DNA from 2 places in the Hahella sp. NS-SX17 genome. Region 1 is predicted to be linked to the other one. Evidence: predicted binding sites of a transcription regulator. Region 1 holds the regulator's gene; the other holds the start of a gene.

Region 1 (7,586 bases):
AGACGACGTCAAGTTATGCACTGTCTGCGCAGGATTGGCCTCCGAAACTTTATAGAGACCTAAATACTTAAATTTCCGAGCTTTGAGGACATATCATGGGATTTAATTGCGGCATAGTCGGACTCCCTAACGTAGGCAAATCAACCCTGTTTAACGCACTCACTCAAGCGGGCATCGACGCCGAAAACTTCCCTTTTTGCACCATAGAACCCAACTCCGGCATCGTCGCCATGCCCGACCCACGCCTGCAAAAACTGGCGGAAATCGTCAAGCCTCAAAAAGTCATCCCAACCACAATGGAGTTCGTCGATATTGCAGGCCTGGTAGCCGGAGCCTCAAAAGGGGAAGGCCTGGGAAACCAGTTTCTGGCGAACATCAGGCAAACCGACGCAATCGCCCATGTAGTGCGTTGCTTTGCAGACGAGAACGTAGTTCACGTAGCCAATAAGGTTGACCCAGCCGCAGATATTGACGTCATCAATACAGAGCTGGCGCTTGCCGATCTGGATACCGTCGAAAAAGGCATCAAGCGCATCTCCCGCATTGCAAAAGGCGGTGACAAATTCGCCAAACAACAAATCGACGTACTGGAAAAACTACTGCCTCACCTGAACGAAGCCCAACCCGTTCGCGCCCTGAATCTGAGCCCGGAAGAGTTGGCTGCGATCAGAGAACTGTGCCTACTTACTATTAAACCAACCATGTACATCGCCAATGTCGCCGAGGACGGCTTCGAAAACAACCCCCACCTTGACGTAGTAAAGGCTATCGCCGAGAAAGAAGGCGCCGTTGTCGTGCCCATCTGCAATAAGCTGGAGTCTGAAATCGCCGAACTGGAAGACGAAGAAAAAGCAGATTTCCTGGCCGACCTGGGTATGGAAGAGCCCGGACTTGATCGCGTCATTAGAGCGGGCTACAAACTGCTTGGATTGCAGACCTACTTTACTGCGGGCGTGAAAGAAGTCCGCGCATGGACAGTCAAAATTGGCGCAACAGCCCCACAAGCCGCCGGCGTCATTCACTCCGACTTCGAGCGCGGATTTATTCGAGCAGAAGTAGTCAGCTATGACGATTTCACTTCGTTCAACGGAGAGCAAGGAGCCAAAGAAGCTGGAAAATGGCGCTTGGAAGGCAAGGATTACATCGTTCAAGACGGTGACGTTATCCATTTCAGATTTAACGTATAAGCTGATGATTTTTTAGGGTTGACAAGCCCTACAAAAAACACCAGAATACGCGCCTCAAATGAGACGGCAAGGTAGCTCAGTTGGTTAGAGCACAGCACTCATAATGCTGGGGTCGGCGGTTCAAATCCGCCCCTTGCTACCAGATTTGAAGGCCCGCTTTATAAGCGGGCCTTTTTCGTTCTTCCCCCATTTCCCAGCATCAAATACATATATCAGCCTCCAAAAATTGCCCTAGCACTACACCCCATCAAAAATGTGAACTTTTGTTAATAAAATCAACAAAATAACAAAAAAAAATCGCGGCATACCGTGGATTTTTCGGATAGACGGACTATCCTTATTGGAGTAGCTACATTCGAGGTTAAGACATGTATTATTTTCGCTCCCTTCTTTTGGCGTTATGCGCCACTCTCTGCTTATCAGCAAATGCGGAAGAGACAACGTTCAACCTGGTTACTGAAAACTTTCCACCCTACAACATGAGCGTTAATGATGCTGAGTACGAACACAGGCCAGAGGATATTACTGGCCTGATTACAGATGTTGTTAAACAGATTTTTACCAACGCGAAAATCGGTTACACCATGAAACTGCGTAATTGGAGCTACGCATACAACTACGCTCAGCGCAAAGAGTTTCGAGGCGTTTTCGGAACCACACTTACCGATGCTCGCAAACCTTTATTTAAATGGGTGGGACCTATTGCTTCAGATGGCTGGGTTCTTTACGCCAAATCCGGCTCAACTATCAAGATCAATTCGATTGAAGACGCCAAGAAGTACAAGATTGGCGCTTACAAGGGCGACGTGAGAGAGCAATGGCTGCTTTCCAATGGGTTTGAAACCTCAAGCCTAGATGATGACGCCCTAAACCCTAAAAGACTACAAAACGGCCAGATTGATCTTTGGATATCAGGCCCCGTTTCAGGCCCCTATTATGCGGCCAAAAACGGCGTTACCAACATCCAACCTGTATTCACCGTTAGAGAGACTCAGCTTTACCTGGCTGTAAATAAAGAAACGCCAGATGAATACGTCAACAAGCTTAATGAAGCCCTGGAAAAAATGCGCGCCAGCGGAGAACTGGACAAAATTACCGCCAGATACAGATAAACAACGAAGCCTTACAAACCCCGTAAAGCCCCATTTCATGGGCTTTACAGGGCCTTATCCCTCCCCCTTCACCCTCGCATCCGGAAAACTACTTATTCGGAAGACACCTATGCAGGCTGTTTAATAAGCAGCCAGACTAATCGTTAGTCAGAAAACAATTCCGCCCAGCCGTTTGAGGTGATTTAATGATCGCTAAGAAGCTATTGTTGGTTTCTGTTCTCTTTCTGTCCGCCATTGCTCGTGGCGAAACCTTTAACCTGGTCACGGAAAATTTCCCGCCCTTCAACATGGGTGAGGAAGACCACAAATACGAACACAAAGCTGAAGCCATCAGCGGCATCAATGTAGATATCGTCAAAGAGCTATTTAAACGCTCAGGTTACGACTATCGCATGAAGCTAAGAAACTGGAATTACGCCTACAACTTTGCACAACGCAAAGAGTTCCGCGGCGTATTCGGCACCACCCTGACTGATGCGCGCAAACCACTATTCAAATGGGTCGGGCCGCTCGCCAAGAACGACTGGGTGTTTTTTGCCCGCAACGACACCACCATAAAGATTAATTCCGTAGAAGACGCTAAGCCTTATCTTATCGGCTGCTATAAAGATGACTCCAGAGCGCAGTTTTTGAAGAACAATGGCTTCAATGCGTCAGAGCTTGAAGATGACAGCCTCAACCCCAAGAGACTGCAGCAAAGACAGGTGGACCTCTGGATATCCAGCACCGCATCAGGCTATTACTACGCCAAACTTGCCGGGGTTTCAGACATCAAGCCTATATTTACTATACGCGACACCAGCCTGTATCTGGCGATGAACAAGGATACCCCGGATGAAAATATCGAACACCTTAATAAAGTACTCGATAAAATGCGCACTGAAGGCTATTTGGACAAAGTGTACTCAAACTACAAATAGAGAGTATTACGCTTGGCTTAAGGCGGCTGAATTCCGCCTTATCCAGTCTTCCATTTCTTTGTGGACATCATCAGTAGCCCGGCCATTGGTTTCAATCGGCTTCCCAACTCTGACCTTAATCAAACCGGGACGTTTGCTGACGCTGCCAGCAGGCCAGCAATCGCCGGCATTGTGCGCGATAGGCAACAATGGAACGCCAGCACTAACCGCCAGTAGCGCGCCGCCTTTGTTATACTTGCCGATCTGCCCTGGCCGGACACGCGTTCCTTCAGGATAAATCACGACCCAGTACCCTGACGTCAACCGCTCTTTACCCTGCTTCAGCAACTGTTTAAGCGCAGCTGACGGCTTACTTCGATCAATGGCGATGGGCTTTAATCTCTTCAACGCCCACCCAAAAAACGGAATCTTCATCAGTTCCTGCTTCAGGACCGTGCATTGAGGGCGAAATATGACACCGAGAAGATATGTCTCCCAAGCGCTCTGATGATTACTGACAACCACACAGCTTGTTTTCGGGATATTTTCCAGCCCTTCAATCTCATAACGAATGCCACAGACAACTCGCGCCCACCAGAGTGCGAACACATTAAACCGGGAAACGATGTAATAGCGCTTTTCAAAATTGACGTAAGGTCCAATCAACATGCCAATTACAGAGGTGATAATGACACCCCACGCATAACCAATGTAAAAAATGAAAGACCGAAATAGCTGAAATGCCTGCACTTTTGCCCGCCTTTTTCCAATGCCCGCAAAGGATATCAACTCCCAACCCAAAGCTGCAATGAATGTTAGCCCGCAACGCCTCATAACCCCATTGTTTTAAGGCTTTTGCGACTAAAGTTCACCTCCCTCGCGCACCACGCGCTCACCCCTTGACCAATATCAATACACCCTGCCGGCAGGTGGATAGACTGAGCATGGAGAGAGGGGGGATCGATCCACTTGCCAACAAGTGTGACAACAGGCGCGCGCGCTCATTCGTTGACAATATCAGTCAAACGCGCGCAGGTGTTTTCTTACCTGGTTGGAGACCCAATATGCCAGTCGGAAAGGTCATCGAACAAGCAAAACAAAATGGGGGCAATGATAGCTGGGTTTACTTGCTCAACTCTCCTCCCAAAGAGTTTTCCAACGAAAACTGGAGCGCCTTGAACGAAGGAGCTTACACCGCAGACTATCGCAACAGCTCCCTGTCTCGCTCCTACGAGGGTGGATTCGCCCTGAGCGTTCAGGCGCCTTGTTTTAATGCACTCGTCAGCGCGGAGAACTACACTCGCCAACTTCCTTCCATGAACGCGAGTCTGCAAAAATACATCAACTACGTTGTGAAAGAAGTAAAACTTCTCAAGCAATCACTTCCTGAGGGCAGTCAGGTCAAATATTTGCACTGGTTTGGCGACTTAGTGCGCCAGCTGACGCCAGCAGCGCAAACTCAAGTGATGTACTACTTAGGCAGGGAATTTAAGCTGAACTTTGGCGCTGACGCTCGGCACGTCATTGAGCTGGACGCGCGCCCTGACTCCGAGGAAGCGCTCGCCCTAATTAAGGGACTGGGCTTTAATATCATTTGTATCAATGATCCGGGCGAGCATGCGCAATCATTCCCCATTAAAGACCTAAAGAGCTGGCTGCAAACCATTCGGGCATTTGATTTCAAAGCTGTCTATCTGCGTCTTAAGGTGTCCCCCGCCACTCAAGCTGCGCTATCACAGCACCTCGAAGAGGTGCTCACCGAAAGACCACAAGGCGTTTTGCTTTCCTGCCACAAGCCAGAAACCAGCAGTTCCCTTGGGCTGGAGGCCACACTCAAGGACTTCAAACGACGCATCAAATCCGCATCTTTCATTCCGATAACCCAGGACTTTTTCGCCCTCCCCTGGACTGGACTGATAAGTCAAGGCGTTAACTGCTTGCACGGCGTCGGGCTGGGCGCATTTTCATACACCCCCCATTACCAGTTGCGCAACGCCACACAGCTGGATGATTACTACAAAACTCTCGATAACAGCGAACTTCCAGCGCGGGCGATCCGATACACTCAGGCGCTGCTGTAACAAAAGGTAAAAGCAATGTAAAAACAAAGGCGAGCGCAGGTTTTCCCCTTATTTTTCCTGCTGTGGGGATTTGCTTTTAAATAGCTATTGGCTATCCTAGAAGCCTCTTTAAGCAGTTTCACTCATTCAGCCACGAGGCGACCGATGGAAAGCAAGCATATAGCAACCTCCTCTCCTTTTAGCTTACACAGAGGCTGCCATGAATGTAATTTGAGCAAGCTTTGCATTCCTATCGCAGTCGGGGCTGAAGACATTGATCGCCTGGAAGAAATTATTCGCCAGGGGAAAATGCTAAATCGCGGCGAGTATATTTTTGAGCAGCACACGCCGTTTCGCTCATGCTTCGCGGTGCGCAGCGGCGCAATTAAAACATTCACCGTGTCCGAGGAAGGCGAAGAGCAGGTAACGGGTTTCTACCTGCCCGGAGAAATTATCGGCCTGGACAGCGTTAGCATGGAAAAATACTCCTGCTCCGCCGTCTCACTTGAGCGCACCAGCGTATGCGAAATTCCTCTGGAAAAATTTGAAGACCTCGCCTCAGATATTCCCAGCCTGCAACACCACTTTTTCTCATTGATGAGCAAAGAGATTCAGGAAAGCAGGCAACTCACCATGTTACTGAGCAAAAACTCCGCTGAGGAGCGCATAGCATCGCTTTTACTATCCCTGTCGACCCGCTTCAGTCGTCGTCGCCTGTCCGGCACAAATTTCAGGTTACCCATGCCGCGTAGCGATATAGGCAACTATTTAGGCTTGGCGGTCGAAACCGTCAGCCGAGTCATCACTCGCTTCCAGAACAACGGCATTATCAAAGTGCAAGGAAGAGAAGTCCAAATATTGCAATTAGACGAACTGCAGAAGATCCTTCGCCATGACACCAAGTGCCTGGAGCACCACAAGGAGTCAGCACTCAACGCCCGCTAGCGGGTCTCTTCCAAACAGTTTTCAGTTGATTTCACAGCGCCACGCTGCTGGCATTGCTCAATCAGCGCAGGCAGATAACGACGCCAGGGAAGCTGTTTAACGCCAAAGGTGTTTCGCAATTTGATGCACCCCAACGCCCCATTCGCAGGCAGGGCCACCCCAGGCAACACATCAGCGCCTTTCTTCTCTATCAGAGCCTGCAACATTTCCTCTTGACCGAATGCCTGCAATACAATCGCCTTCAGCAGCTCAAAGTGCGTCACTGTTTCAGCGCCAGCATAATGATAGACGCCCCACACAGAAATATTACAACTTAACTGCTTAATAATAGCGTCCACCACTCTCGCCACATCATCCACCGCAACAGGCGTCAACTGCATATCCGTACTGGCGTTAAGTCTCTTGCCTGAAGACAAAGCCGTCAGCATCGTCTGCAGCCATCCTTGAGCGCCAGCTTCCAGCAACCACCCCATCCTCAAAATCAGATGCTTGCTATAGTTTTCCTGAAACCACTGCTCACTCTGCAACTTAGTCCGACCATATACAGAAAGCGGACGACCTTTGTTTGCCGAAATATAGGGGTTCTTTTTGACGCCATCAAAGACAAGATGACTCGATAAATGAATAATCGGCGCTTTCCATAAGGCTGCGACCTCCGCAACCGCCACACAAGCAGACACGTTAACTTGATACGCCAAGTCCGGATGTTGCTCCGACTTGAACAGATCCCCCATTTCCGCTGCGTGAACAACAAAATCCGCAACGGGCATCGCCTTCATTCCACGCACGATAGCATCATTAGTCATCAGGAACTGTTCGTAGGGTACGCCCTCCACTGCTATACCGCTCTGCTGCAGGCGCTGAGCTATAGCCTTACCTATAGGCGAATCTATTCCCGTCACACAAACAATCACTCATGCCCCCTTAAATGCTTCTTATGGCCTTTGACGCCCCGCAGAAGGCGGATCGCCTGAAGAATATATATGCTAACAATATTGGCTGCCCGGCAGAATTTTAGCAAACCCAGCGCTTCGGGCGTCACCCAGAAGCCTTATCTAAGCGCTTATCGCGTAAGCGCCGTCTTAGCCCGCAGTGGAGCCGCCAAGGTAGACTCTGGGCACTCTCGAGGTCATACCAGTAAATAAAGTATAGGAGATTGTTGAGGCGTATCCTGCAACTTCATCAGCAGAAATAATCCCCCCCCACAACTCCACTTCCGACCCAATACGCGCCTCCGGAATATGGGTAATATCCACTGTCAGCATATCCATAGATACACGACCGATAATTTTCGTCCGCTTGCCACACACCGCAACAGGCGCCCCGCTTTGCATCTGCCTCGGGTAGCCATCGCCGTAGCCGACCGCAACGACCCCCATTCTC
Region 2 (7,586 bases), 1.3 Mb from region 1:
CGGCTCTGAAGCGGCCAAAGCCATCAAGAAGCGTCAGGCTGAGAAAAAGCTGAAGCGCAAAAACTATCATCAGCACCTGACTCAGGGCGCTGAATAGCAAAAAGGCCGGCTTAAACGCCGGCCTTTTTCGTTGTGGTTTCCCCTGCCTTAATCCGCAATCAGACGGCTGAGTTGTTGGTTCAGTCGCGTCACTTCGCGTCTGAGTTCGTTGACCTCATCCAACAAGTCCAGTGACATGGCGAGCCCGGGCAGGTTGAGTTGCAGGTCACGCTGCAGGCGCATCGCCCGACTTAATCGCGCCAATGCCAGCGTATCGAACTGCCATTGGTGGGCGGGCCGCTCCTCCACGGGCGCGATGACCCCATAACTGACCAGCTCGATAATGAACTCGGCGTTGACGCCGCCGCGCTCGCATAATTCGCGCAACGTGTAGGTGTCGCTTTGTCCAAGCACTTCCACCGTGCCGATGATCGTTTTACGCGTCATCTCTCACACCCCCAACTTGCTGCGCGGATTATAGGATTTTTCTTTTTCCGCAAGCTCCTTATAAAGCGCTTCCGCATCGGCGCTATGGGACTTGGGCAATGTTACCTGCAGTACGATTATCTGGTCTCCGGCGGGATTGCCGGGCAACCCTTTGCCTTTCAGTCTCAGCTTTTGTCCGCTGCTGGCGCCTTTGGGGACTTTCACGTTGACCTTACCGCTTAATGTTGGCGCTGTCACAGTGGCGCCCAGTGCAGCTTCCCATGGCGAGACGGGTAGAGTCAGGTAAATATCCTTGCCGTCGACGGAGTACACCGGGTGGGGCGCGAGCTCCACTTCCAGAAACAGGTCGCCGTTCTCAGCGCCGCCAAACCCCGCCGCGCCCTGACCGCGCAAACGGATGTGCTGTCCGGGTCCCATGCCGGCTGGAATTTTTACATTGAGAGATTTGCTGCGATGACCTACCAGTCCGTATTCGTCGATCTCCGGCACTTGCACCTGAACTTGTTTCTCACACCCGTGGAAGGCTTCTTCCAGGAACAAGGCGATTTTGGCGTGCACGTCCTCGCCGCGCATGCGGAAGCTCTGCTGATGACCCTGCTTATAGGTGCGATGGGCGGAGCCGCCGCGACCGAAGATGGACTCGAAAAAGTCGCTGAAGTGGCGCGCGTCCGCCTCGGTGAAGCCGCCGCCGTTGAAGTTTGAAGCGGACTCCCAATCTGGCGGCGGGCGAAAACGGCCATCTTCGCCATAGGCGCCCATACGCTTGAGTTGATCGTACTCCGCGCGTTTTTCCGGGTCTTTCAATACCTCATAAGCTTCGCCGACTTCTTTGAATCTGACCTCCGCATCCTTTTCTTTACTGACGTCCGGATGATACTTACGGGCGAGTTTGCGGTACGCTTTTTTGACGTCATCGGCGGACGCTGCTTCCGCGACGCCGAGAATCTTGTAATAGTCTTTGAATTCCATAGATTTTTACCAACCTTCACAGACCCTGCGTCTCATTGCCGTTAGAATATGCAGCCCAAGGTCGGGCGGGCATTGCCATAGGTCAGATATAATGCTGAAAAGGCGACATTCAACGTCGGACCACCTAAAATAGGCGGCTTTTTCAGGGGAAGGAGTCAGCGCCCTTTATGCTGAGCTATCAACATGTCTATCACGCAGGCAACTTCGCCGATGCGCACAAGCATTGGGTGCTGTCTTTATTGCTGCAGGCGCTGTGTAAAAAATCCACGCCCTGGCGCTATCTGGAAACCCATGCAGGTCGCGGCGACTATGACCTGACCTCTGAGGAAGCGCAAAAGACCTCAGAGTGGACAGCGGGCATTTTGCCGCTGATGCAGGCCAAGGGGACCTGTCCGCCGGAATTCGACGCCTATTTGGCGGCGGTGAGAGGGTTGAACCCCGACGCTGGAAAACTGACCCGCTATCCCGGCTCTCCGGCTATCGCCGCTGGTTTCCTGCGTGAGACGGACCAGTTGGCTTTGTGCGAGCTGCATCCTAAAGAATACGCGGAACTTAAGCGTCAATTCGGCCGGAGCAGGCAAATCCATATTCACCAAAGAGATGGCTTCGAGGGCGTTATGGCGATGTCGCCGCCACCGGAGAAGCGCGGACTGGTGATGATTGATCCCAGCTATGAGCTGAAGGACGACTATCAACGTATTCCCACCTATATAAGCAAACTGACCAAGAAGTGGTCTAACGCGGTCATCGCCATCTGGTATCCCATACTTGCGGAGAAGCGTCACGAACAAATGCTTGAGTTGATGCGCCAGCTTCCTTTGCAAAAGACGCTACACAGCGAGTTGATCTTAACGCCGGTGGCGCGCGGAATGTACGGAAGTGGTATGCTTGTGGTCAATCCGCCCTGGCGGCTCGATGAGCAACTGCAGGCGGGTTGGGCGCACCTCAGCGAAGCCCTTCGCGGCGATCCAAAAGCCTCCTGTAGCGCTGACTGGCTGATAGCGGAGTAACTCCGCGATTACAAGTTCGGCCTGGGAGCGCTGACGCTTGAGGATGACATAAAGGGTATGCGGCCGGCGCCGCAGCCTACTGGACATGAATTCATTGGATACAGGTTTGTGTGGTGAATTGGACTAGCCAAGGAACAATATTAATAACCGGAGCGGCCCAAAGGGTTGGGCTCCATTGTCTGCAGCGGCTGCTTGATAAAGGCGAGCGGGTCGCCATGACTTATCGCTCCGAGCGGTCGGAGATTGCTGATTTGCGGGAACGCGGCGCGATTTGTCTGCAGGTGGACTTTACGGAACAAAGCTCCGTCGAACGGCTGATACGACGGTTAAAGGAGGAAGTGGGTCCGCTGAGGGCGTTGATACATAACGCGTCCTCATGGGCTCCCGACCGGAGTGAGGATACGGACTACCGGGCGGTGATGCAGGATATGGTGGCGATACACATGACGGCGCCTTACCTGCTGAATATGCACTGTTACGACCTGCTGGAGCAGGGACGTAACCCATGGTCCGATATCATTCATATTTCCGATTACGTGGTTGAAAAAGGAAGTGACAACCATATTGCGTACGCCGCGGCGAAAGGGGGCATGGAAAGCATGACCCGATCTTTCGCCAAGCGCTACGCGCCGCATATCAAGGTAAACACTATCGCTCCGTCGTTATTGATGTTCAATGACGGCGACGATCCGGACTACCGAACTAAAACCTTAAGGAAGTCCGCCCTTGGGATCGAGCCCGGTCCCGACGTGGTCTGGCAGGCAATCGCCTTTATCCTGGACTGCTCGTATATGACCGGGCGGGAAATCAAGCTCGATGGCGGACGTCATATCCGTTGATCATACTGATCCATAGGTAATGTAGAGGAACCAACATGTTAGACAAACTGGTCGCGCAGTACAGCGCAATTATTGAATCCCTCGGAGAAGACGTTAATCGTGAGGGACTGCGCGATACGCCTAAGCGCGCCGCCAAAGCGATGCAGTTCCTGTGTCGCGGCTATAACCAGTCGTTAGAGGAAGTCACCAATGGGGCGGTGTTCGAGTCAGATACGGACGAAATGGTCCTGGTCAAGGACATCGAATTGTACTCCCTGTGCGAACACCACTTGCTGCCTTTTATCGGGCGCTGTCACATTGCCTACATACCAAATGGCAAAGTGTTGGGCTTATCGAAATTTGCGCGCATCGTGGATATGTTCGCCCGTCGGATGCAGATTCAGGAGAATCTCACTCGACAGATCGCGGAAGCGGTGTTGGAAGTCACCAATGCACATGGCGTTGGCGTCATTATTGAAGCGCGTCACATGTGTATGATGATGCGAGGGGTGGAGAAGCAGAACTCTGTAATGAGTTCGTCCGTCATGTTGGGCTCCATGCGCAACAATCCTTCTACTCGCAGTGAATTCCTCACGCTGGTGCATAGCCGTCGGGCGCTGTAACCAAGCTGCCGGATCGGGCGCCGCATATCGCGGCGACCGTCGCACAGGCGTTTGTCAGGTGATAGGCGCCTCGCTGCGAGAAATATGATCCTCCATGTCAGAGTGAAAGGTTTCCACGACCTGCTCCGCCAAATCCACCTGATTAAAGCGCGCAATGTGAAATATCGCCTCGCCTTCATGGGCCAGAGGCAGATTGCTGCGTCCTATGACAATGCCGGAGCAGGGCGATAAAATGGGTTCGCCCTGGCTGTCCAGGGGGCCATTCAGATAACCCAGCAAGTCTCCTTTGTTAACCCGACTTCCCAGGGGTTTCAAAGCACGCAGAAATCCGCCTACCGGCGCCCGCACCCACTGTGAGGAGCGCGCCACCACAGGCGTGGCTTTGGCTCTGCCTTTCACGCGCATCTTGATCATGCCCAGTTCTTCCATCACCCGGCGCACGCCACGAACGCCGGCGGCGATGCAGTTCTCATCAAAGCGCAGCGCTTCACCGGCTTCGTAGGTGATGATCGGTACGCCAAGGTCGTCTCCGGCGCCGCGAAAGGAGCCGTCACGGATTTCCGCGTCAATAATCACCGGCACGCCAAACATATGCGCCAGATCCGCCGCTTTCTGATTGTCCAGGTGCACCCTTATTTGCGGAAGATTGCTGCGATCGATAGCGCCTGTATGAAGGTCAATGGCGTAATCCGCCTGTTGCAATACGCAGGTGGTGAACAGGTGCGCCATACGCGCCGCCAGTGAGCCTTTCTCGCTACCGGGAAAGCATCGATTGAGATCGCGTCGGTCAGGTAAGTAACGGGATCGATGAATGGTGCCCAGCACGTTCACGATGGGAACGGCGATCAGGGTCCCTTTCAGATTTTTCAGCCAGGGGGCGTGTAATACTCGCCGTACGATTTCGACGCCATTGAGTTCGTCGCCATGGATAGCGGCGCAAATCAGCAGGCGCGGACCTTTGGACCTGCCGTGCACAACTTCGACAGGGATGGATACATCGGTTTGGGTGTAGAGCTGTCCGACAGGAAGCTCGAATTGTTGACGATGTCCCGGCGCGACCTGCGCGCCGAGAAATTCAAAAGGTTTGGACTTAACCGCCATTGTTGCACATCCTGACTGTCTTCAAGCTGCGGCGTCGTCCGAAGGACGCCAAGCGTTACCGCACCAGTTCGATTTCGCCATTGACGGTCATGGTGACCGTTTGCGTACCGGCTGCTACGGCAGGCGTCGCCATCTCGGCCATTTTGGCTGCGCCGAAGCTGCGCATTTCTTGGCGCGCGTAGTAGACGGGACCGCTGCTTGAAATATTCATGTTTACGATTTTGTAGCTCTGAGCTCCCAATTGGGAGGTAATCAACTTGGCGCGCTCGCCAAATGATTTCAGCGCCTCGCCGATAAGCTCATTTTCTTTGGCCGCTTTCAGGGCGTCAGAGGCGTCGAACTCCACATTTTGTACTTTCAAACGCTCCTGCAGTTCGCCAATAAGGCCGGACAGCGCTTCGATATCTTTACTTTCCAGCTTCAGGGACTGTTCCGCATTCCAGGCTACGATTTTTTGCTCTTTGTAGCGGGGATCAGTGCGGTAGTCCTGGGTCTGGTACTTCACACTCTTGGCGGATTTTACTTCATCCAGCGCCCAACGCATGGCTTTGTTTACGTCATCCGCCGCCTGTTGTGCGGTTTTTTGCTGTGATTGGGAGTGTAGTACGACGCGCATGATGTCGTTCTCCAGTTCGCCTTTGGCTTCGGTGGAGAGTTGAACGCGATCATAATTAGTTTGCTCCGCAGCGAACGCCGGCATGGCTAAAACGCTGAGTACAAGAAATCTGCTTATCGACATGATTTTCTCCCTAATCCTAAAAGTAGTTGCTGCTCAGCAACATAGCAAAATGATCCTGAGTGCTAAAGATAAATTTAGTTAAGGAGAAGTGGGCGGCGAACTAAGATGCGAGGGTCAAAGAAGGAGAAGAGAGGAAACTTCAGAGAAGCGCCTTATTCAAGGCAAAAAAAACCGCGAAATAAATTTCGCGGCAGGAATTGTGCACTTTCATCAGGCTGGAGTCCAAAGGGTGTCAACAGTAGTAGATGCTGTTGAGATACTCGTCCAACGCTGCAAAATTTGCTTGCTCTTGGTCAGTATTTGGAACACAGACTTTCCAATTTTCATCATACATCATACTTGTCTCTCCCTAAGTCAAGTGGCCTGAGTCGGTTCTCTAGGGCCTGAAAACACAGTTAAACGATGGCTACTGCTTCACGTTTACGGGATTCATATTACCAAGGCGAAAGAAAACCGGCTTGACTGCCTGTGTTAAGCTTTTGACATTCTGTTGCAACTTTGCGCGATTATGGTTTGCGTCTTCTGTAATTGCTACAGCGTCTGCATTGTTGCGGAAAAATCGCCGCCGACTCATACCGCCATGTGTGGATGATTGTTATATTGGCCGCTAATAATAATTAACAGTTCCATTTGAATGGTTGAGATTAGTCGATATGGATCAGCCTACTGTCGCCGGTTCCACCGTTAAAGCGCTTTGCTTTTGGCTTGCCGAGCGAGGGATGGATGTCAATGCGCTGGCGGATGAGGCTGAGCTGGATCTCTCCATGCTGGAGGATCAGGACTATCGCGTCTCTTTACCGGCGTACAATCTGCTGTGGTCGCGTGCGGAGAGTGGGCTAAAAGATCCTGCGGTTGGCCTGCATGTGGGGGAGTGGGTTGACTCACGACGGATGGGAGTGATTGGTCATATCATCTTCAACAACCGCACCCTGGAGCAAGGCTTGAAACAATATGTGCGTCTGTCCGCGCTGGTGAATGAGGGAGTGCGCACGGAGTTTCATTTACAGGGCGATGACGCCGTGATGGAGTACCACTGCGAACGCCCGGAGTATTACCACCGTGCGGGTATGGACCGGATGCTGGCGCTGTCCGTGACCCGGGCGAGGCGCTTTGTCAGTGAAAAGATCTTCTTGACCAAAGTGGGCTTTTCTCACTCAGAGCCTGAGTATGTGGCTGAATACGAACGTATTTTTCAGTGCCCAGTGAGCTTCAGTCAGCCATGTTGCTATCTCGCTTTCAACAAAGATTTCCTTAACTTTGAATTACCTCAACGCAATCCTTATCTGCACCAGGCGCTGACGCGTCAGGTGGAGGCGTTATTGCAGAAGCTGTCCCTGCGCCGCACGGTATCGCATAAAGTGAAGGCGATAGTCGCCAAGCGTTTATCGCGCGGCGATATTGAAGCGGAAAAAGTGGCGGAGAAAATGAACATGTCGCGCCACACCCTGTACAGAAAACTGAAGCAGGAAGGCGTTTCATTTCAGGAGCTGGTGGAGCAGGTGCGTAAGGACAAGGCGTTGGACTATCTGCAAAAAGGGAAGTATTCACTTAGTGAAATCGCCTTTTTGCTGGGTTTTTCCGAGCTAAGCGCTTTCAGTCGCGCTTTCAAACGCTGGACCGGAGAAAGTCCGGCCAGCTACCGCAATCAGCAGTAGCTGGCGCGGTTTTCCTATAACCCTTCCTGTTCGCTGTTATTGTCCTCATTCTTCCGTGTAGGACGGGCGAGCAGTAATGACAACAAAATGCTGATGATCGCGCCAGAAATAAACAGGGTGACGGTGTAACGATTGTTGGCCTGATCATGGAAAGCCTGGTTTGGCGTAATGCGCAACAGCCATTG

What was found. The regulator FNR, encoded in region 1, switches genes on or off when oxygen is low (the NO sensors DNR and NnrR bind a similar motif). The targets are predictions, from matches to a motif close to TTGATNTANATCAA.
Region 2: the regulator FNR is predicted to act here: its motif matches at 1,528-1,541, upstream of AC2IBB_RS04010 (DnaJ C-terminal domain-containing protein).

What each region holds. Positions count from the first base shown of each region.
Region 1 covers NZ_CM170632.1:2,211,682-2,219,267, reverse strand. The annotation lists gene ychF (redox-regulated ATPase YchF) at 96-1,187, shown strand; tRNA gene AC2IBB_RS10065 (tRNA-Met) at 1,253-1,329, shown strand; gene AC2IBB_RS10060 (substrate-binding periplasmic protein) at 1,556-2,299, shown strand; gene AC2IBB_RS10055 (substrate-binding periplasmic protein) at 2,485-3,219, shown strand; gene AC2IBB_RS10050 (lysophospholipid acyltransferase family protein) at 3,226-3,948, opposite strand; gene AC2IBB_RS10045 (hypothetical protein) at 4,263-5,279, shown strand; gene fnr (fumarate/nitrate reduction transcriptional regulator Fnr) at 5,424-6,203, shown strand; gene AC2IBB_RS10035 (SDR family oxidoreductase) at 6,200-7,105, opposite strand; gene alr (alanine racemase) at 7,286-7,586, opposite strand, start outside.
Region 2 covers NZ_CM170632.1:882,427-890,012, forward strand. The annotation lists gene trhO (oxygen-dependent tRNA uridine(34) hydroxylase TrhO) at 1-97, shown strand, start outside; gene AC2IBB_RS04005 (chaperone modulator CbpM) at 148-486, opposite strand; gene AC2IBB_RS04010 (DnaJ C-terminal domain-containing protein) at 490-1,455, opposite strand; gene AC2IBB_RS04015 (23S rRNA (adenine(2030)-N(6))-methyltransferase RlmJ) at 1,623-2,465, shown strand; gene folM (dihydromonapterin reductase) at 2,579-3,304, shown strand; gene folE (GTP cyclohydrolase I FolE) at 3,340-3,906, shown strand; gene AC2IBB_RS04030 (succinylglutamate desuccinylase/aspartoacylase family protein) at 3,961-5,007, opposite strand; gene AC2IBB_RS04035 (SIMPL domain-containing protein) at 5,063-5,746, opposite strand; gene AC2IBB_RS04040 (AraC family transcriptional regulator) at 6,400-7,401, shown strand; gene AC2IBB_RS04045 (hypothetical protein) at 7,416-7,586, opposite strand, start outside.